2 linked regions of the Desulfofalx alkaliphila DSM 12257 genome follow. The protein of the gene in region 1 interacts with the protein of each later gene in a pairwise test. Links are inferred from orthologs where the notes say so. Each region holds a gene or a part of one and is shown in the gene's direction. Other genes may lie near its edges.

What was found. The genes of interacting proteins can lie anywhere in the genome.
Region 2: the proteins of pcrA (region 1) and lpdA interact in binary tests that used the Escherichia coli proteins (3 or more experiments, as listed by UniProt). The link is inferred for Desulfofalx alkaliphila DSM 12257 from one-to-one orthologs.

Annotation. Positions count from the first base shown.
Region 1 is NZ_JONT01000010.1:23,261-31,798, forward strand. Bases 2,972-5,969 are described here. They hold pcrA (DNA helicase PcrA), read left to right. Parts: upstream 2,972-3,391; coding sequence 3,392-5,548; downstream 5,549-5,969. Other genes in these bases: BR02_RS0106845 (hypothetical protein), read right to left, coding at 3,011-3,211; BR02_RS0106855 (lipid II flippase Amj family protein), read left to right, coding at 5,636-5,969. Outside these bases: hisC (histidinol-phosphate transaminase), read left to right, coding at 1-96; imidazoleglycerol-phosphate dehydratase HisB, read left to right, coding at 98-685; hisA (1-(5-phosphoribosyl)-5-[(5-phosphoribosylamino)methylideneamino]imidazole-4-carboxamide isomerase), read left to right, coding at 746-1,483; imidazole glycerol phosphate synthase subunit HisF, read left to right, coding at 1,483-2,241; bifunctional phosphoribosyl-AMP cyclohydrolase/phosphoribosyl-ATP diphosphatase HisIE, read left to right, coding at 2,253-2,933; more of BR02_RS0106855, read left to right, coding at 5,970-6,517; NAD-dependent DNA ligase LigA, read left to right, coding at 6,557-8,538. UniProt on the Escherichia coli protein: A helicase with DNA-dependent ATPase activity. Unwinds DNA duplexes with 3'-5' polarity. Translocates on single-stranded DNA with 3'-5' polarity. Initiates unwinding more efficiently from a nicked substrate than double-stranded DNA.
Region 2 is NZ_JONT01000002.1:102,104-107,849, forward strand. Bases 2,765-5,638 are described here. They hold lpdA (dihydrolipoyl dehydrogenase), read left to right. Parts: upstream 2,765-3,450; coding sequence 3,451-4,827; downstream 4,828-5,638. Other genes in these bases: BR02_RS0102305 (glutaredoxin family protein), read left to right, coding at 2,765-3,438; lipB (lipoyl(octanoyl) transferase LipB), read left to right, coding at 4,848-5,540; lipA (lipoyl synthase), read left to right, coding at 5,537-5,638. Also shown: BR02_RS0102290 (TRAP transporter substrate-binding protein), read left to right, coding at 1-70; BR02_RS0102295 (TRAP transporter large permease), read left to right, coding at 112-2,064; glycine cleavage system protein GcvH, read left to right, coding at 2,165-2,572; more of BR02_RS0102305, read left to right, coding at 2,599-2,764; more of lipA, read left to right, coding at 5,639-5,746. UniProt on the Escherichia coli protein: Lipoamide dehydrogenase is a component of the glycine cleavage system as well as of the alpha-ketoacid dehydrogenase complexes.

The DNA of each region.
Region 1 (8,538 bases):
GATATGCCCGGCTACCTGAGGGTCAGTGTGGGCACCGCCCAAGAAAATGCAGTGTTTATTAAGGCGTTGTCAGAAATTATTGGCGAGGTGAAGTGAAGTGGCAAGAACTGCCAAGATAGAAAGGCAAACCACAGAGACCAATGTTTCTCTGAATTTGGGCCTTGACGGTGCCGGTGTGGCGAAAATAAGTACCGAGGTGGGTTTTTTTGACCACATGCTAAACCTGTGGGTAAAGCACGGGGGCTTTAACTTAGAGTTGTATGCCCAGGGCGATCTCTGTGTGGATGCCCACCATACCGTTGAAGATGTGGGTATTTGCTTGGGCAAGGCGGTGCGGGAGGCCTTGGGTGATAAAAGGGGCATCACCCGCTACGGACATGCCTTTGTGCCCATGGATGAAGCGCTGGTGCTGGCGGTGGTGGATTACAGCGGCCGGGGCTACCTGGCCTTGGAGGCGGATTTCCCCTCCCAAAAGGTGGGGGAATTTGATACTGAATTGGTGGAAGAATTTTTACGGGCCCTGGCGGTAAACGGTGAGTTTACACTGCATGTGCGGGTGCTAACAGGTAGAAATACCCATCACATCATAGAGGCAATTTTTAAGGCCCTGGGCCGGGCAATGGGCCAGGCGGCCGCCATAGATGATAAGGTTCAGGGTATACCCTCTACCAAGGGCCTACTTTAATTTGTCCCTTTTGTATCTGCAGGCGGTTAATAAAGAACTTTTTAAGAAAGTTGGTGTGAAATGCTAGTGATTCCGGCCATCGACCTTAGGGATGGCAGATGTGTTAGATTGGTGGAAGGACGACTGGATCAAGAAACGGTATATTCAGAACAACCGGTGGATACTGCTAAACACTGGCAGCAAATGGGGGCTGAATACTTGCACCTGGTTGATTTGGACGGTGCCTTTGCTGGTTCTCCCCAAAACTTAGATGTAATTAAAGAAATAGTGAAGGTATTAAATATACCGGTGCAGGTGGGCGGTGGCATTAGGGACCTTGGCACCGTTGCCATGCTATTGGATATGGGGGTAGACAGGGTGATACTGGGCACCGCTGCCATATCCCAGCCCCACTTGGTGCAGCAGGCGGTGGAGAAGTACGGCGACAGCATTGTGCTGGGCATAGATGCCCGGGACGGCAAGGTGGCTGTACAGGGCTGGGCCATTGAATCCGACATGGAAGTGCTAGACCTGGCACTGCAAATGAAGGAGCTAGGGATAAGGCGGGCGGTATTCACCGACATTCGCCGGGACGGCACCCTAAAGGGACCTAACCTGGAGGCCACCGGAGAGCTGGCCCGGGCCAGCGGTTTGAAGATAATTGCCTCCGGCGGAGTATCCAGCCTTGATGATTTAATTAAAATTAAAGGGTTGGAGAGCCTCGGTGTGGAGGGGGCCATTATGGGTAAGGCCCTATATGCGGGCACCGTTGACTTTAAAGATGCCTTGGCGGTGGCCAAAGGCCGGGTGGTGAAGTGATGGCCTTTAAGAGAATTATTCCCTGCCTGGATGTGAATGAAGGCCGGGTGGTCAAGGGCACTAACTTTGTCAATTTGAGGGATGCCGGTGACCCGGTGGAATTGGCCGCCCTCTATAATGCTGAGGGAGCCGATGAGCTGGTATTGTTAGATATCACTGCCACCGCCGAAAAGAGAAAGACAATGTTAGATGTGGTGAGGCGTACAGCAGAAAAGGTAAACATGCCCTTCGCGGTGGGGGGCGGCATTAGAACGATAGAGAATATTAATGAGATACTGAAGGCCGGGGCGGATAAAGTGTGCATTGGTACCGCCGCCATTAAAAATCCCCAACTGATTAAAGAAGGGGCCGGCGCCTTTGGCAGCGGGTGTATTGTGGTGGCCATTGATGCCAGAAGGGTGGCACCCGGCCGGTGGGAAGTTTACACCCACGGCGGACGCACCCCAACGGGTATCGATGCGGTAGAATGGGCTAAAAAAATGGAGTCCTTTGGGGCAGGGGAAATACTGCTTACCAGTATGGACCGTGATGGAACTAAAGAAGGCTTTGACTTGGAGCTGACCGGTGCAGTGGCCGATGCAGTAAAGATCCCGGTGATAGTATCCGGCGGTGTGGGCAATTTGGAGCACCTGGCCCAGGGCCTGACGGTAGGGAAGGCCGACGCCGCCCTGGCGGCATCCATCTTTCACTTTAGGGAGTATTCCATCCGCCAGGCAAAGGAGTATCTGCAGCGGCGGGGTATACCGGTGCGCTTATAGGGGGCAGAAAAGTGCAGTTTAATGTCAATGATTTAAAATATAACGAGGCGGGCTTAATACCGGCCATTATTCAAGAGGCAGACAGCAAGGAAGTTTTAATGATGGCCTGGATGAATAAGGAGGCAGTGGCCAAAACGCTGGACACCAAAGAAACCTGGTTTTACAGCCGCAGCAGGAAAAAGCTGTGGCATAAGGGTGAAAGCAGCGGGCATGTGCAGAAGGTAAGGTCAATCTACTATGACTGCGATGCTGATACACTCTTGGTGCTGGTGGAACAAAGGGGACCCGGTGCCTGCCATGAGGGTTACAGCACTTGTTTTCACTACCGGATAAAAGAGGACAGGACCGTTCAGGTGGAAGGTGAGCGGCAGTTTAATCCCGCTGAGGTGTACGGGGATGAAGGCTTGGCCGGTGCAGACATCATCGATGAACTGTACCGGGTGATCTTAGAGCGCCAGGCCAATCGGCCGGAGGGTTCCTATACCACCTATTTATTTAACAAGGGTGTAGACAAAATTTGTAAAAAAGTAGGGGAAGAGTCGGCAGAGGTTATTATAGCTGCCAAAAACCAAGATGTCCAAGAGCTTACATACGAAAGCGCAGATTTAATTTACCACCTACTGGTGCTGATGGCTGACCGGGGCGTAACAACAAAGCAGTTATTTGCGGAACTGGAAAAAAGAAGAAAGTAGTAAGGGAGAGCCCCATTGGCTCTCCCTTAAACACTTTATTAATCGGCCGCCCTGGCCGGTTTGTCTAACCCCTTTTCTTACCAGGTGGTAAACTTTAATTTAATAACTATTCTATTTTCATCGGTCTCATGGATGACGTCTGTGACTGCAAAGACTTCGCTTTCAATTACCACCTTTTCACCTATACGAGGTACGGCGTTGTAATCAATTTGCCTAGACTTGATTACCTTTTCTTGTCCATCTTCCGGGAAGTGGGTCCATAAACTGTACCTTGGCATTGATATACCCCCTATGGCTTTTAGATTATTATAGCAAAGCCTGTTAGATTTGGTAAGCCCGGACCTTATTTCTAGACTAGTCAAAATATACTGATAAATTATTTTGCTTCCATATCTTTGTTAATCAAGGGCCGGTTTTATGTTATAATACACAGCAGTGTAAGGTGTTGGAGGTTAAAAATGGAGCATATATTAGAAAACTTAAATGAGGCACAACGACAGGCTGTTCAGCAAACTGAAGGGCCTGTTTTAGTACTGGCCGGTGCAGGCAGCGGCAAAACCAGGGTGCTGACTCACCGGATAGCTTATCTCTTAAAAGAGGGGGTTGCCCCCTGGAACATCTTGGCCATTACTTTTACCAATAAGGCTGCACGGGAAATGAGAGATAGGGTGGAACAAATGGTTTCTGCAAGCCAAGCCAGGGAACTGTGGGTGAGTACCTTTCACTCCGCCTGTTTGCGCATATTGCGCCGGGAAATTCAAGCGCTTGGTTATGACAGAAACTTTGTTATCTATGATGATGCAGACCAGCAAACGGTAATAAAAGAGTGTTTAAAGGAACTAAACATAGACGATAAGCGTTTTTCAGCCCGGTCAATTTCCGCTGCCATATCTGCCGCTAAAAACAAACTGATGGAGGCCGACCGCTATCTAGAGCAGGCAGAGGACTTTTACACCCAAACGGTGGCCAGGGTTTACCAATTATATCAACAAAACTTGCTGATAAACAACGCTGTGGATTTTGATGACCTGCTTTTACTCACTGTGAAGCTCTTTGAGCAGCACAGCCATGTGCTCACCTACTACCAGGACCGCTTTAAGTACATATTGGTGGATGAATATCAAGATACCAACCAGGTGCAATATGTGCTGGTAAATATGTTGGCCCAGCGCCACCGAAACCTTTGTGTGGTGGGGGATCCCAACCAGTCAATTTACCGCTGGCGGGGTGCGGATATAGAAAACATACTGAACTTTGAGCGGGATTATAAAGAGGCGAGGGTTATAAAGTTAGAGCAAAACTACCGCAGCACCCAAACAATACTGGAGGCAGCCAACGCAGTGATTGCCCACAATGCCAGCAGTAAAAAATTAAAACTGTGGACAGCCTTGGGCGAAGGCGAGCCCATAGTATTTAAATACTGTCAAGATGAGCGCGATGAGGGTTACTATCTCAGCCGCACTATCCGCCGCCTGGTGAGTGAAGAGGGTTACCGCTACAGTGATTTTGCCGTGCTATATCGCACCCATGCCCAATCAAGGGCCATTGAGGAAAGACTGATGACAGCCAATATTCCCTACAATATTGTGGGGGGGCTAAAGTTCTATGACCGAAAAGAAATCAAAGATTTGCTGGCCTATTTACGCCTGCTGGTTAACCCCCGGGATGCGGTGGCCTTTCAAAGAATAATTAATGTGCCCAAGCGGGGCATTGGCCCTGCCTCTGTTGCCAAGATGCAGAATTGGGCAGCGGAAAATAAGGTTGGCTTGGTGGATGCCTTGGCCAATGCCGCTGTGATACCGGGCTTAACTGCTAAAGTACGGGCTGCGGCGGCAGAGCTGGCTGATATGTTTGGGCAATTGAAGGAGCAAGAAGGCTATTTAAGCGTAACTGACTTGGTGGAGCAGGTGCTGGAGCGGAGCGGCTACCTAAACGAGCTAAAAAAGGAAGATACGGTGGAGTCCCGTACCAGAATAGAAAACCTGCAGGAGTTCTACACTGTGACCAAAGAGTATGACCTTAATAATGAAGAAGGGTCCCTGGAAGATTTTTTGGCCAATATTTCACTGGTTACCGATTTAGACAGCTACCAGGGGGATGCCAATGCCGTTTCTTTGATGTCCCTGCACATGGCCAAGGGCTTGGAGTTTCCGGTGGTGTTTTTAACCGGCATGGAGGAAGGTATATTCCCCCACCTGCGCTCCTTGGATGAGCCGGAGGAAATGGAGGAGGAACGGCGAATTTGTTATGTGGGCATTACCCGGGCCCGGCGGCTCTTATATCTCACCTACTGCTGGAGCCGTACTCTGTACGGGCGCACCCAAAACAACCTGCCTTCCAGGTTTATTGAGGAAATACCCGATGAACTGATCAGCCGGGATGTGCTGCACCAATCCGGTAGCAATAACAGCATCAGGACTTCACCGGCCGGCGCTTCAAAGGAAGTAGGCACCTTTCTTTTAGGTGACAATGTGGTGCACCGCAAGTGGGGTGAAGGTGTTGTGGTGGCTGTAAAGGGTGAAGGGAAGGATGCCGAAATTAAGGTGGCTTTTCCTGAACAGGGCATCAAAACCTTAATTGCCCAATACGCTCCTTTAGAAAAGGTAACAAAGTAAAGGCTCAGTACGCCTTCCTGGCCAATTAACCGCCGGCTAAGGTCTGCTGCTGCCCTGACGGGGGAATAATGTTACTGGGGGTATGGGATGACTCGATTAATCTTGGCAGCGATACTTACTGCATTAATCCATTTGATAAATACCTTGATTTATTCTGTGCGGCCGGCTGGGGTGCATACCAAGCGCTTGGCCATTGCCTACTCGCTTTTTAATGTGATTTTTTTATTTGCCAGCACCGCCAACATGGTGTTGGCACCTTTGCTGTCTTCCATTGTTGAGCACGGTATTCAGCGGGCATCGGCAGCCAGCCCCGGTGTGGATATTTCAGGGATAGTGAACACCGCCCTTTACCAACAGGAATTGGCGGCCCTTAACCAGGACATCCGGCTGGTTATTTTGGCTGCCACGGCGGGAACCCTGGTGGGAATTATATTCATTCCTACCTTTGTGAGGGTATTTGTGCGTGGAATAATGCTTTTTGATGAAATAAAATCGGTGCCCAAAATGCTGCTGATGCTACTGTTTAGCCCCCGGCGAATTATTAGTTTACTGCGCTCCTTTGAATTGCCCGGTAAAGATATGGTCCGGCGGGCAAGGGCAAAGAAGGCTAATCTGCCTAAGACCTTTTTGTGGATGAATTTTTTTGCCAATGCCATCTTTACCACCAGTGTGCTGTCAGCCATGTATGCCGGTGCCTTGTTTCCGGAGTTCAGGGCCACTTCGGTGGTGCTGTCCGGGGTGGTTAACGGATTTGCTACCCTGATGTTTGTAATGGTGGTGGACCCCACCGCGGCAATGATTACCGACCAGGCCTTGCGCGGTGAAAGGGACGAATATGACGTTAAGCAAATGTCTTTTTACCTGGCCCTGACCAGGTTGGGGGGCACAGTGCTGGCCCAGGCTATTTTTGTTCCGGCGGCACTGCTCATTCAGTATGTAGCCATGTTCATTGCCCACCCGCCCTTTTAGAATTGTGGAATTAGAAATTTAATATCGGGAGCGTTTGTTATGTCCAGTATTGAAAAGGCCCGGGCAGAGCTTGACAGTCTGCGCCGGGAGATTGAAGAACATGATTACCGGTACTATGTTTTAGATGACCCGGTGATTGATGACAGCCAGTATGACCAATTGATGAAACGCTTGCTGCAGTTGGAAAAGGAATATCCCCAATTGGTGACACCGGATTCCCCGTCCCAAAGGGTGGGCGGACAGGTGCAGGAGGGCTTTAAGCCCGTTAGGCACCTGGCGCCCATGCTCAGTTTAGGCAACTCCTTTGATGAAGGTGAACTGCGGGATTTTGATCGCCGGGTGCGTGCTGCCCTGGCCGGTCAATCGGTGGAGTATGTGGTGGAACTGAAAATAGACGGCCTGGCCATATCTTTGGTTTATGAAAAGGGTATTTTTGTGCGCGGGGCCACCAGGGGAAACGGTGAAATGGGGGAAGATATTACCCAAAATTTAAAAACGGTGGGCAGTATTCCCTTGCGCTTGCGCCGGCCGGTGGACAGGCTGGAGGTGCGGGGCGAAGCCTATATGCCCAAGGATGCCTTTGCCGACTTGAACGCCCGGCGGGAGGAAAGGGGTGAACCCCTCTTTGCCAACCCCCGCAACGCAGCTGCGGGAAGCCTGCGCCAATTGGATCCCGGCATCACTGCCCAGCGCCGGATAAGCACCTTTATCTATGCCATCGGCCATGTGGAGGGCCAGGCGCTGCCTAATCATTACGCCGGTTTACAGTGGTTAAAGGAACTGGGCTTCCGCACCAATCCTGAGGTGCAGGTTTTCGACCACATATCCAAGGTGATAGAGTATGTCAATAGCTGGCAGCAAAGGCGTTTTGATCTGCCCTATGCCATAGACGGTTTGGTCATTAAGGTAAACTCAATAGAGCAACAAGAGGCCTTGGGTTTCACTGCCAAAAGCCCCCGTTGGGCCATTGCCTATAAGTTTCCGGCAGAAAAGGCCATAACCCGGGTGGAGGATATTAAACTTACCGTGGGTCGCACCGGTGTGCTCACCCCCACTGCCTTTCTTACACCGGTTGCGGTGGCGGGCAGCACCGTGAGCAGGGCGGTGCTGCATAATGAAGATATTATTAAAAAGAAGGATATCAGAATTGGCGACACGGTGGTGGTGCATAAGGCCGGGGATGTTATTCCGGAAATTGTGGAAGTATTGGTGGATAAAAGAAGGGGCCAGGAGAGAGAATTCATCTATCCGGACCATTGCCCCGAGTGCGGCACCCAGCTTGTGAGAGCGGCGGGGGAAGTGGCCCACCGCTGCCCCAACACCCAATGCCCTGCCAGAAACAGGGAAGGCATCTTTCACTTTGTATCCCGGGGGGCAATGGATATTGAAGGCCTTGGGCCGGCAGTGGTTACCCAATTGCTGCGGGAAGGTTTAATTTCCGATGCGGCAGATCTGTATAGCCTCAAATTTGAGGATTTAATTGAGTTGGAGCGTTTTGGTGAAAAATCCGCACAGAATTTATTGAATGCCATAGAAGACAGCAAGGAGCGCCCCTTAAGCCGGCTGATTTTTGCCCTGGGAATTCGCCATGTGGGACAAACCGCCGCCAAAAAGCTGGCAGAGCACTTTGGTAGCCTGGATGGGTTGGCCCGGGCCACCGAGGAAGAATTGCTGGCGGTTTATGAGGTGGGGCCCAAAATGGCTGAAAGTATTGTCAAATGGTTTGCCCAAGAAAACAACATAAAGTTGCTAAATAAATTAATTTTTGCAGGAGTTAACACCGCCCATGAAGAAACTTCAAAGACGTCCGATGAGAGCCTGGCAGGAAAAACCTTTGTATTAACGGGAACGCTGGCCGATTTTACCCGCCGGCAGGCTAAAGCTGCCATCGAGGCCCGGGGCGGCAAAGTTACTTCCAGTGTCAGCAAAAAAACCGACTTTGTGGTTGTGGGTGAGAATCCGGGGTCAAAATATGAAAAGGCCCAAAGCTTGGGCATAGAAATTTTAACTGAAGAAAAATT
Region 2 (5,746 bases), on another replicon or contig:
ATGGCTAAGTAATATGGAAAACAAAGGTTACTCTGGATTACGGGAAATAGTTGAGCGTTACTACAATTAAGGCTGGCTTAAAAAATAAAAACGCTGGGAAGGTGGGCGCAAATGACTACAATGACTAAGGCAGAAAATAATCAGCCGGGGTTGGCAAAGACGGTAGGAGAAACTTCGTGGCTGGATAACACCGCGGATTATTTAGAAAAGTTAATCGCCCCCATATGCAATGTAATGAAATATATTGCCATAGCAATACTTGCGATAATGACTGTTCTAATATTTGTTGATGTAACAATCCGCAACTTATTTGATAAATTTATCCCGGGGATTATGGATCTGCAGGCCTTTTCTTTAGTATGCATGTTTTACTTTGCCTTTGCAGTACTGCAGTTAAAAAAGCAGCACATGGAAGTTGACCTGGTGGTAAAATTTTTCCCGGTCTGGATCCAAAACTTAATTCAAAGTTTTGTTTACTTGACATCCCTGGTTTTCTTTGCTGTGATGTTTTGGCAGGTGGTTGTGCAGGCCCTCAATAGAATGGGTATACTGAGCTCAACCCTGTCGATACCAATTTCCTTTTTCATGTTTGTAACTGCACTGGGTGTTTTTATGCTGTCAGCCGTGCTGTTTATTGATAGTTTGCGGAGTATTTCCACTATTATTAAGGATGGGCGTGGCATTTGGCTTATTCCAGTGTTTGCCTGTGTGGCTTTGTTTATGGTTTCACCCTTTATAGTGAAGAGCTTTTTTAACCTAAGTGGGGTTTCATTGGGTTTACTGGGCCTGCTTGTGATGCTGGTTCTAATTATTGTGATTAAAATGCCCATTGGTTTTGCCATGGCAATGGTAGGATTTTTTGGCCTTGTCATTGTCAGGGACAACATTCAAGGGCCCCTAAGCACACTGGGATATGCACCGTATAGCAGCCTTGCAGATTTTGTTTTAGCTGTGATACCTATGTTTATATTAATGGGTGCATTGGCTTATGAATCCGGTGTTGGTAAAGGTTTGTTAAATGCAGCCAACGCCTGGTTTGGCAGACAACCCGGCGGTTTAGGTATATCTGCCATCGTGGGATGTGCGGGATTTTCCGCGGTGTGCAGTAACAGTATGGCCTGTGCCGTGACCATGGGTAAAGTTGCCCTGCCTGAAATGAGAAAGCATAAGTACTCTGATACCTTATCCACCGGCTGTCTGGCAGCCGGTGGGACGCTGGGTATCTTAATACCTCCCAGCATGGCAATAATATTTTACGGGATTGTCACTGAGCAGTCCATTGGCAAGCTATTTATGGCCGGGATAATTCCGGGCTTACTTTTAACCGCCCTGTTTTGTCTCACCGTATATATTATGGCCAAAATATACCCCGATGTGGCACCCAGGGGTGAAAAAACCACCCTCAAGGAAAAGTTCCAATCCCTTAAGGGTGTGAGGGGCATGCTGTTTTTAATCATCTTGATTTTTGGCGGAATTATGGGAGGGTTTTTTAGCCCCACTGAAGCAGGTGCCATTGGTGCCGTAGGTGCTTTCATTTATGCCCTGGCAATTGGCAAGCTTACTAAGAAAAACTTTTTAGAATCCTTAGATTCATCGCTGCTAACCACCTGTAATCTGCTGACTATCTTAATGGGTGTCGGTATTCTGGGTTATTTCTTTGCAGCCACACAGCTACCTTTTAAATTGGCGGAAGTTATTACCGGGTTCTCTGTGAATCCTTACTTAATATTGGCAGGGGTAATACTGTTTTATATCCTACTTGGATGTGCATTAAATATTATCCCCATGCTGTTGCTTACTTTACCGGCCATTTACCCAACAATTACGGCTCTAGGCTTTGACCCCATATGGTTTGGGATTGTGTTGGTTGTAGTAATGGAAATGGGACAGATAACCCCGCCCGTTGGCATCAATGTGTTTGCACTTAAGAGTATAGCACCGGAGGTGCCAATTGAGAGAATATTTATAGGAACCTTACCCTTTGTATTTACAATGCTGGTTTGTGTTATTATTCTCGTTATTTTCCCGAATATAGTAACATTCTTACCTAACTTATTGTTCTAAGCCCTATATTTGAAAAGGGAAATATGAAATAGGCCGGATATGCCGGCTTATTTCATTAAAAAAATAGTATTTAAAGCTGATTTGAAAGGAAAGATGTGAGATGGCCAATAAGCAGATTGCAGAACTTACCTTTTTAGATGATATTTATTACTTTGAGGAACACACCTGGGCCAAGCTTGAAGGTGACACAGTGCGGGTGGGAATTACTGATTTTGCCCAGGACAACCTAGGCGATATTATTTTTATCGAACTGCCCCAGGTTGGTGAAAGTTTTGATAAAGGTGAAGAGTTTGGCCAGGCTGAGTCAGCCAAAACAGTTTCTTCATTGTATATGCCGGTTAGCGGTGAAATTGTAGAGGTTAACGACCAATTGGAGGATGCTCCTGAAAATGTAAACAGCAGCCCCTATCAAGAGGGTTGGATGATAGTGGTTAAAGCCAGAGATCCGGAGGAGTTAAAAAACCTATTGTCTAAGGACGATTACATCAAGATGATCAGCAATGGTTAAGGGCTGGACAAAGGGAGGATATAATAATGGTTTTTGCAATTTACACAGCAACGGGCTGTACCCGTTGTAAAATAATAAAAGCTTTTATGAACAGTAAGGGCATTGCATTTAATGAATATGATATGAAGGCTGAAGGCAAGGAAGAGTTTCAGAAGTTCTATAAAGAAAGTCGCAAGAGAATATTTCGCGGTCCCGACGGCGTAGAGTTTCCGATTATTTACGACGGTGCCGAAATTCGCCAGGGCATTGGAGCTTGCCTGGCCTATCTACAGGCAGGTACAGATTTAGACGGATTTTTTAGTGTCGGAAGGCTCCATAAAGAGTGGGTAGACGGCATCCATGTTTCAGGTGGGGACCCTCAATATGCGGAAGATTTTTTGGCGGTTTTGCGTTACCTAAAGGGCAACAACATGAAACTGCAAATTGACACAGATGGCAGAAACAGTGGTATACTAGAGAAAATACAGGCTGAAGCGTTGGCAGATGTGGTAATTGTAAAGGTTTTAGGAACCAAAGAAATTTACAGCGGAATCTTTGGCCCCGATTTTGACAGCGAAGAGCTTGCTAAAAGCATAAAACTGGCTGCTGGGTTTCCGGAATGTAAATTTCAAACAAGGGTGGCTCCGGTAAAGCGCAGTGACGGTGAGATAAGCTATATTACACCACAGGAAGTTGCCGAGATTGCCAAATTAATTGAAGATGTCACTGGCAGTAAAAAGAATAGTTATCTCCTTAAACCATTTGATCCTAAGAAAGCCGTGGACGAACAGTTAAAATCTGTAGAACCTTTGGCGGCAAATAACCTTTTTGCCTATCGCACTGCTGCGCGGGCCCATCAAGTACTGACCGAAATAGATAAAGCCTAGGGGGTTAAAACCATGAATTACGATGCTGTGGTAATAGGCGGCGGCCCAGGGGGTTATGTGGCTGCCATAAGAATAGCTCAATTGGGTGGCAAAGTGGCGGTTGTGGAAAAGAACAGCCTGGGGGGAACCTGCCTTAATAGGGGTTGTATCCCTACCAAATCCTTAATCGCAGCTGTTGAAAAGCTTTGTGCGGTGGATAATGCTGCTGAATTTGGCATAGAAGTGGGCAAGCCGGTGGTGAACTTTGAAAAGGTACAGGCCAGGAAAGAAGATGTAGTCAATAAACTGGTCAAAGGAATAGAGTTTTTGTTCAAAAAACACAAAATCGAGTTTATTAAAGGCGAAGCCAAACTAAAGTCTAACACCGAGGTGGAAGTTAAATCCGGCGATGAAGTAATTGCACTTCAGGCTAGTAATATCATCATTGCCACCGGTTCCAGTCCGGCCCTAATTTCTTCCTTAGGCTACAACGGTACCACTGTGATTACCAGTGAAGAGGCACTTACCTTAACTGAGGTACCCAAAAGCCTGTTAATTATCGGTGCCGGCGTAATAGGTTGTGAGTTTGCCTATATATATGGTAACCTGGGAGCAGAGATTACCATGGTGGAAGCAGCCCCCAATATATTGCCCTTATTGGATAAGGATATTTCCCGCCGTTTGCAGATGAATTTTAAAAAGAAAAATATTGTTATCAAGACCAAAATGACCATTAAACAAGTTAAAGAAACAGCTGCCGGCATTGAAGCAATATTAGAGAACGGTGAAGTTATTACTGCAGAAAAGGCCTTAATTTCTATTGGTCGGCAATTGAACACTCAAAATTTAGGACTGGAAGAAGTGGGCGTGGCCCTGGGTGAAAAAGGTGAAATTTTGGTCAATGATAAAATGGAGACCAATGTAAAGGGAATCTATGCCATAGGGGACGTGGTTAATAAATACCAACTGGCCCATGTGGCATCCAGTCAAGGGCTGGTGGCGGCAGAGAACATTATGGGTAAAGAAGCGCAAATGGAATATCATGCGGTACCCAGCTGTATTTTTACCAATCCGCAAATTGCCTCGGTGGGCATTACCGAGCAAGAGGCTAAAGATAAAAACATTCCGGTGCGTGTGGGTAAATTCAATTTTATGGCCAACGGTAAAGCCTTGAGCATGGGTGAAGCCGAAGGTATGGTAAAAGTAATTGCCTGCAAAGACACCGATGTGGTATTAGGGGTACACCTTATTGGGCCCAACGCTTCAGATTTAATAGCCGAGGCTGCTTTAGCCGTGCAAAAGGGTTTGACAGTTAAAGATATTACTAATACAATTCATGCCCACCCCACCTTGGCTGAGTCAGTTATGGAAGCGGCTGCAAATGTGCATGGCCTGGCTATTCACGGCTAGAGAATGGGGAGTATTATATAATGAAGCTACTGGTTTCGGTATTGGGTGAAACTGACTATTTGAAGGTCCTAAGTATTCAAGAAAGTTTATTGCGTTTAAGACAGGATAACAAGGTTCCGGACACCATGTTACTGCTGCAGCATCCTCCCACGATTACCTTGGGTAAGCGAGAAAACAGGGAAAATATTTTACTGACGGAGGAGCAGTTGCAGGAAAAGGGTTGTGTGGTTGTCAAAACAAACCGGGGTGGGGATGTAACCTATCATGGCCCCGGGCAGATAGTTGGTTACCCAATACTAAACCTAAAAAACCACGGCAGCAGTATTAAGGGTTACGTTAATAAAATTGAAGAGCTATTTATTAATTTGTTAAAGGAAGAGTACAAGCTCACTGCCCAAAGGGATGCTCTGCACCATGGGGTATGGATAGGTGATAAAAAAATCACTGCCATAGGCTGCGCTGTTAAGAAATGGGTAACAATGCACGGTTTTGCTTTCAATGTCAATACAAATCTTGAACATTTTAAGTGGATTAACCCCTGCGGTATCACTGATAAGGGGGTTACTTCCCTGAAAGAAATATTTGGACAAGCCCAAGACCTGGATAGGGCCCATCAACTGGTGGTTGACTATTTTTGTGAATACCTGCACCTGCAGCCAAAGATGATCAGCCCACAGCAGTTATATCAAATTGTTGGGAGAGATGGCTCATGACTAAACGCAAACCGGAGTGGCTAAAAATTCAATTAAAAGGTGCTGAAAGGCAACTGGGTGTAAAAAAAATGCTAAACAGGCTTTCTTTACACACAGTTTGCGAAGAGGCTAACTGCCCCAACAAAATAGAGTGTTTTGGGCGAAAAACGGCCACCTTTATGATTTTAGGCAGCATTTGTACTAGAAATTGTACCTTTTGCAATGTT